3 regions of the Bacillus sp. K7 genome follow, and region 1 is predicted to be linked to each of the others. Evidence: riboswitches for the same ligand, from Rfam matches in the RefSeq annotation. Region 1 holds a riboswitch; each other region holds the start of a gene.
What was found. A riboswitch is a leader RNA that binds a small molecule or an ion and turns the genes downstream of it on or off. The one in region 1 is predicted to bind S-adenosylmethionine.
Positions count from the first base shown of each region.

Region 2: linked by a shared signal. The riboswitch ahead of M1D98_RS05780 (bifunctional homocysteine S-methyltransferase/methylenetetrahydrofolate reductase) and the one ahead of M1D98_RS18840 (5-methyltetrahydropteroyltriglutamate--homocysteine S-methyltransferase) in region 1 are both predicted to bind S-adenosylmethionine.
Region 3: linked by a shared signal. The riboswitch ahead of metN (methionine ABC transporter ATP-binding protein MetN) and the one ahead of M1D98_RS18840 (5-methyltetrahydropteroyltriglutamate--homocysteine S-methyltransferase) in region 1 are both predicted to bind S-adenosylmethionine.

Region 1 is NZ_CP096406.1:3,684,565-3,686,764, forward strand. Features, by position in the region: gene M1D98_RS18835 (5-methyltetrahydropteroyltriglutamate--homocysteine S-methyltransferase) at 1-1,060, shown strand, start outside; SAM riboswitch class I at 1,129-1,235, shown strand; gene M1D98_RS18840 (5-methyltetrahydropteroyltriglutamate--homocysteine S-methyltransferase) at 1,313-2,200, shown strand, end outside.
Region 2 is NZ_CP096406.1:1,156,817-1,159,016, forward strand. Features, by position in the region: gene M1D98_RS05780 (bifunctional homocysteine S-methyltransferase/methylenetetrahydrofolate reductase) at 1-1,176, opposite strand, end outside; SAM riboswitch class I at 1,267-1,384, opposite strand; gene M1D98_RS05785 (YajQ family cyclic di-GMP-binding protein) at 1,490-1,981, opposite strand; gene M1D98_RS05790 (CvfB family protein) at 2,080-2,200, shown strand, end outside.
Region 3 is NZ_CP096406.1:3,052,713-3,054,912, reverse strand. Features, by position in the region: gene M1D98_RS15670 (toprim domain-containing protein) at 1-8, shown strand, start outside; gene M1D98_RS15665 (thioredoxin family protein) at 10-330, shown strand; gene M1D98_RS15660 (SCP2 sterol-binding domain-containing protein) at 438-782, shown strand; SAM riboswitch class I at 897-1,003, shown strand; gene metN (methionine ABC transporter ATP-binding protein MetN) at 1,109-2,134, shown strand; gene metP (methionine ABC transporter permease MetP) at 2,127-2,200, shown strand, end outside.

The sequences.
Region 1 (2,200 bases):
CGGCAGTTTACTGCGCTCCGCTCCGGTGAAAGAAGCCCGGTTAAAAAAAGCGGCCGGCGAGATCACGGCGGAACAGCTTCGTGAGATCGAAAACAAGGAAATCAGCCGCATTGTGGAAAAACAAAAAGAAATCGGGCTCGATGTGGTAACAGACGGTGAATTCCGCCGTTCCTGGTGGCATTATGATTTTCTCGAAGGGCTTGACGGTGTGGAGCCGTTCATCCCGGCTGAAGGGATTCAATTCCATAATGTAAAAACAAAAGCACGCAGCATCAAAGTGACGGGAAAACTCGATTTTACGAACCATCCAGCGCTTGCCGATTATCAATTTTTACATAAGATTGCCGGCGATGCGACACCAAAGCTGACGATTCCGAGCCCGAATATGCTGTTTTTCGGTGAAAAGGCCGATAAAGGAATTTATGACGACCAAGAGGAATACTTTCATGATCTGGCCCAAGCGTACAAAAAAGCAATCAACGCCTTCTATGACGCTGGATGCCGCTACCTTCAGCTAGATGACACGTCATGGTCTCTCTTCTTTGAGGAAAAAGGCAGAGAGGTCGTTCGTGCCCTCGGCGGCGATCCTGAGACATTGCCTGCCTTGTTCGCCAAAACGATTAACGATGCAGTGGCAGACCGGCCTGATGATTTAACAATCACAATGCACATTTGCCGCGGCAACTTCAAGTCGACTTGGGCGGCATCAGGAGGCTATGACGCTGTAGCGGAAACGATTTTGGACGGCTTACACTTAGACGGCCTGTTCTTGGAATATGATGATGACCGCTCAGGAAATTTTGATCCGCTCCGTTTCGTGAAACGCAAGGATCTGCAAATTGTGCTCGGCTTGATTACATCAAAATACGGCGAGTTGGAAAATCCCGAGGATGTGAAGCGCCGAATCAATGAAGCGGCGCGCTTTGTCAGCTTGGACCAGCTGTGCCTCAGCCCGCAGTGCGGTTTCGCCTCTACGGAAGAAGGCAATCTGTTGACAGAAGAGCAGCAATGGGCAAAGCTGCGCCACGTCATCGACATCGCCAACGATGTGTGGAGATAATCTATCATTGACAGAAACAGAAAATGTGTGAATAATAGATATCATCAGAAAATTTCATAAAAAGGTTTTCCTTATCAAGAGAGGTGGAGGGACTGGCCCTGCGATACCCGGCAACCGCTGTTTAACAGAATGGTGCTAAATCCTTTAGAGCAATGATTGCTCTTAAAGATAAGGTTGAGATTGTCACACAAGCTCTTCCTTATCCCAAGGAAGAGCTTTTTTATATTCGAATGGAAAGAAGGAATGGACAACATGCCACAACAAACAACACACACAGAACAAAATTCACTCCAAAGAAAAAAGCCGCCGTTTCGCGCGGATCAAGTTGGAAGCCTGCTGAGGTCTGAGCCCGTTAAAAAAGCGCGTCTGCAAAAAGCGGCTGGCGAGATTACAGCTGAGCAGCTCCGCCAAATTGAAAACGATGAAATCATCCGCATTGTGGAAAAACAGAAGGAAACCGGCCTGAACATCGTGACAGACGGTGAATTCCGCAGGGCGTGGTGGCATTTCGATTTCTTGGAAAATCTGGATGGGGTTGAGCCGTTTATTCCTGAGCAAGGCATTCAATTCCATAACGTACAGACAAAAGCACGCGGCATTAAAGTCACAGGTGATATCGACTTTTCAACTCACCCAATGCTTGAAGATTACTCTTTCCTCCATAGCATTGCCGGTGATGCGACACCAAAAATGACGATCCCAAGCCCAAATATGCTGTTTTTCCGCGGAAAGCTTGAAAAGGACGCATACAAAAACGACTATCAGCTTTTCCAGCACGATGTATCCAAAGCATATAAAAAAGCCATTCAAGCGTTTTATGACAGAGGCTGCCGCTACCTGCAGCTTGATGATACAGCATGGGCTGTTTTCTTATCTGAAAAAGGCTTAAAACAAATTGAAGCCTTCGGAACAACGCCTGACGAGCTTCGCCAGCTGTTTGCAAAATCCATTAACGACGCGATTGCGGACCGCCCGGATGACCTGACGGTGACAATGCACATTTGCCGCGGCAACTTCCAGTCCACTTGGACAGCTGAAGGCGGTTATGACGCAGCAGCTGAAACCATTTTTGACGGTTTGAATCTTGACGGCCTGTTCTTGGAATACGATGATTCACGTTCAGGAGGCTTTGAACCGCTC
Region 2 (2,200 bases), 1.4 Mb from region 1:
GCCGATAATGTTTCGGTCACGGCATGTAATATGGACAAGGGAGCGCATATCGAGCTGCTGCTTCACAAGAGCGCCGCAGGCAACATTGCTGATTCGCGGAGTAGCCAGAGAATTGTCGGCGAGCGTCAGGGCGTTGATTCCTGCTTCTTTCAATTCGGCAGCGGCGGACAAAAACGTATCAAAGCTCAATTTTTTCGGCGGGTCCAGCTCTACGATGATGGAGCGTTTTTCAACTGCGATCTCATTTAAACCGGGCTCTGTCCGCTCATGCTGAACAGAAATACATTCTTTAGCAGGGACTTTGACTTCTTTTTCAGTAATGGGGGCAAGCCCGCCAACCGCTTCCGCCATTGCCTGAATGTGATTTGGCGTGGTGCCGCAGCAACCGCCGATAATCCGCGCGCCTTGCTTGCGGAATTCTAAGGCGCTGTTTTGAAAATATGTGTCGTCTGTTTCATAGACGAGCCGTCCCTCTTCCAGCGAAGGAAGACTGCTGTTCGGATAAACGGATAAAAACACATCATCAAAAATCGGCACTTCGCTTAGCGCTTCAATCATGTGATAAGGGCCGAGCCGGCAGTTAATGCCGACGATATCAGCCCCGAGATCCGCGATTGACCGCAATGCTTCAGAAAGCGGTGTCCCGTCCTGCAGTACACCTTGCTCGTGCATGGAGACGTTAAGCATAATCGGAAGGGCGGTCTCTTTGCGCGCAATTTTCAGCACTTCACGGGCTTCTTCTAAATCATAATACGTCTCCAACAGCAAGCCGTCCGGTTGTTCATGCAGGAGCAGGTACAGCTGCTCGCGAAAGCTGCGTTTGATTTCGTCAAGGCTGTACGCGTTTTTATTAAATGTGCGGATGCCGCCCATTGTCCCCAAAATGTACGCATCGCCTGCTGAAGCCCGCGCAATCTTCACTGCCTCCTGATTCATTTTTTTAATGTCACCCTCAAGCCCGTGCCTGGATAATTTAATATAATTGGCTCCGTACGTATTTGTTTGAATGATATTGGCTCCAGCCTCAACGTACGCTTTATGTATGCGCTGAATTTCCTCCGGCTTTGAAATGTTGAGTTCCTCAAAGCACCTGTCAATGCCGTAGGAGTAGAGGAGCGTCCCCATGGCGCCGTCACCGATTAACACCTGTTTTTGCAAATCTTCTAAAAGTCCCATTGTCTGCCTCCTTTATTCACATTCAGCAAGGAAAAAAGAGAAATAAAAAAAGTCCTCTTAAGAAGAAGACTTTGTCAGTGATTTTGTCTCTTCTTATCTTCCAAGCTGTTCGAGCTTGCTGGATTTAGCACCTTGGTCATGGCTGAACGCCATTACACCGGTTGCTGAAGCTTCGTCGGGCCAGTCCCTCTGCTTCTCTTGATAAGAACGGATATGAAGTTTTCGTATAAGGAAATGCCAAAAGCTGCGGGGCTTTTTCCCTTTCTCCAAATTTACCGAAAATAAAGACAATAATCAATAGGATTCAGAAAATTTATCTGAAATTTATAAATTGAACGTCAATTGGCAAATCTGCGCCTCTCACTGCTGTGATAATCTGCTGCAGATCATCCTTGTTTTTACCGGTTACACGAACTTGATCATCCTGCACTTGTGACTTTACTTTCAATCCGGAGTTTTTGATGATCGCATTAACTTTTTTGGCATTATCCTTGTCAATGCCTTGAACAAGTTTGGCGCGCTGGCGCACCGTTCCGCCTGACGCGCTTTCAATCTTGCCGTAATCAATGTTTTTTGTCGGCACGTTTCGCTTAATCAATTTACTGACCAGCACGTCTTTCAGCTGGCTTAATTTAAATTCGTCATCAGAAACGAGGACAAGCTCCTCTTTATCTAAAGTAATATCGCTTTTGCTGCCTTTAAAGTCATAGCGTGTGCTGATTTCCTTGAGTGCGATTTGGATCGCGTTTTGCACTTCAGGCAACTCGACCTTGGATACAATATCAAATGAACTTTCTTTTGCCATATGAAAACCTCCATAACATTTAACTTATGAGTTGATTATAGTAGAATAAAGAGAAACTTCCAACAGAACAAAGAATCAATTTGTGATGATTGGAAAAAATGTTAACAGAATCCGCGGAAAACAAGCGGAACAGGAAGGACGATAGCATGAGACCAGGGCAGCAACTAACCTTGAGTATAGATCACCAAACCGACTTCGGTTACTTTTTGACCGATGGAG
Region 3 (2,200 bases), 630 kb from region 1:
GTGTATAGCATGAAAGAACTCCAGGAATATGAACTTGAGCACATTTCTGATGATGTGTATCTTCTATATTTATATACTCCATTTTGCGGCACTTGCCAGCTTGCAAGCAAAATGCTGACAGTCGTGAAAGAAATGCTCCCTGATGTCGCCTTCTATCAAAACAATGTCAATTATTCTCCGACTTTCGCAAAAGCGTATCAAATTGAGAGCGTTCCTTGTTTTCTGCTGTTTAAAGGCGGAAAAGTGGTCGAAAGAGGATATGCGTTTCATTCCGTTTCTTATTTATATGAGCTGATAAAACAAAAATCATCTTCCGCATCCTATTTATGACATATTTCTCAGCGCATTCCAATGAAATTGTCGTTCGTTTTATAAAGGGGTTCATATGCTAAAGAGAGAAATGTCTATGTATGACCAACAAATAGGAGGTTGTACATATGGAGAAAGCGGAAGTTTTAGAAGATGAGTATCAGCATCTGTTTTTAAGACCCCTTTTGAGCGCTTCAACATTGCTCATTACCTTCCAAGGAGAAACAGAAGCCTTAACCGTCTCAATAAACGAACAGGGAGAAATGAAAGAAATTTCTCAGCGCCAAACGTCCAACCTGACCTTTTACGGAAACCAATCCGAAATCATTCATTTATTGCACGGAGATATTTCCCTTCAGCATCTGATTCAGAGCGGAAGCCTGAAAGTTAAGGGGTCCTTCAGAGCCCTGTTAAAGCTAGAAGCGATTCTCTGGCTGACGAATGGTTTTTTTCAGAGGATTGCAAAGAATTAAAAAATAGCAAATTATTATAATAGTAAAAGTTGACATCATTTATTTTATTGACATGCAAACATCCGCCATGCTATTCTACATTAAGAATTTCCGGACGAAAAAGACTATATATTTCTCTTATCAAGAGAGGTGGAGGGAAGTGCCCTATGAAGCCCGGCAACCATCAACGCTGTTGAAATGGTGCCAATTCACACGAAGCGTTCAGCTTTGAAAGATGAGAGAAAGGCGTTTTATATAAGCCTTTCTGCTCACATGTGCAGAAAGGTTTTTCTTTTGCAGAAAATCCCGGAAGATTTCTTAGAATAGTGTTAAGGCAGGTGATTGCTTTGATCAATCTTCAAGATGTTTCAAAAGTCTATAAGTCGAAACATGGAGATGTCAATGCTGTCCAAAATGTCTCGCTTTCCATCAAAAAAGGTGAGATTTTTGGAATTATAGGATATAGCGGAGCTGGAAAAAGTTCCTTAATCCGTCTGCTGAACGGCCTTGAGAAACCAACCTCAGGAACCGTGGAAGTAGCGGGAACCAAGATTAATGAAGTAAACGGACGCGGGTTAAGAAAAGCACGCCATAACATCAGCATGATTTTCCAGCATTTCAATTTGCTGTGGTCGCGGACGGTCAGAGATAATATCATGTTTCCTCTGGAAATTGCCGGGGTGAAAAAGAACGAGCGTATCAAGCGCGCCAATGAACTGATTAAACTGGTAGGTTTAGAAGGAAAAGAAAAATCTTATCCTTCTCAGCTGAGCGGCGGACAAAAGCAGCGTGTCGGAATCGCCAGAGCGCTCGCAAACAATCCGAAGGTTCTCCTTTGTGATGAAGCGACATCAGCATTAGATCCGCAAACGACTGATTCAATTTTGGATCTATTGTCCGATATTAATGATAGACTCGGTTTGACAATTGTGCTGATCACGCATGAAATGCATGTGATCCGCAAAATCTGCAACAGAGTCGCTGTCATGGAAAACGGAAAGGTTGTGGAAGAAGGCGAAGTTCTTGATGTCTTCAAAAACCCGAAAGAAGACATGACAAAACGGTTTGTTCAGCAGGTGACAGAGCCGGAAGAAACGAAAGAAACGCTTCAGCACCTTCTTGATGAAACAGCATCAGGAAAAACGGTTCAGCTCACATTTGTCGGTGATTCGGCTGAACAGCCTCTGATTACAGAGATGATCAGAAACTTTAATGTCAGCGTCAATATTTTGCAAGGGAAAATTTCGCAAACGAAGGATGGAGCTTACGGTTCACTGTTCATCCACATTGACGGTGACGAGGAAGAAGTGCAAAACGTGATCCGGTTCATTAATGACAAACAGGTAAAAGCAGAGGTGATCACGAATGTTTGAAACATATTTTCCGAATGTTGATTTAACTGAATTGTGGAACGCGACATATGAAACCCTTTATATGAC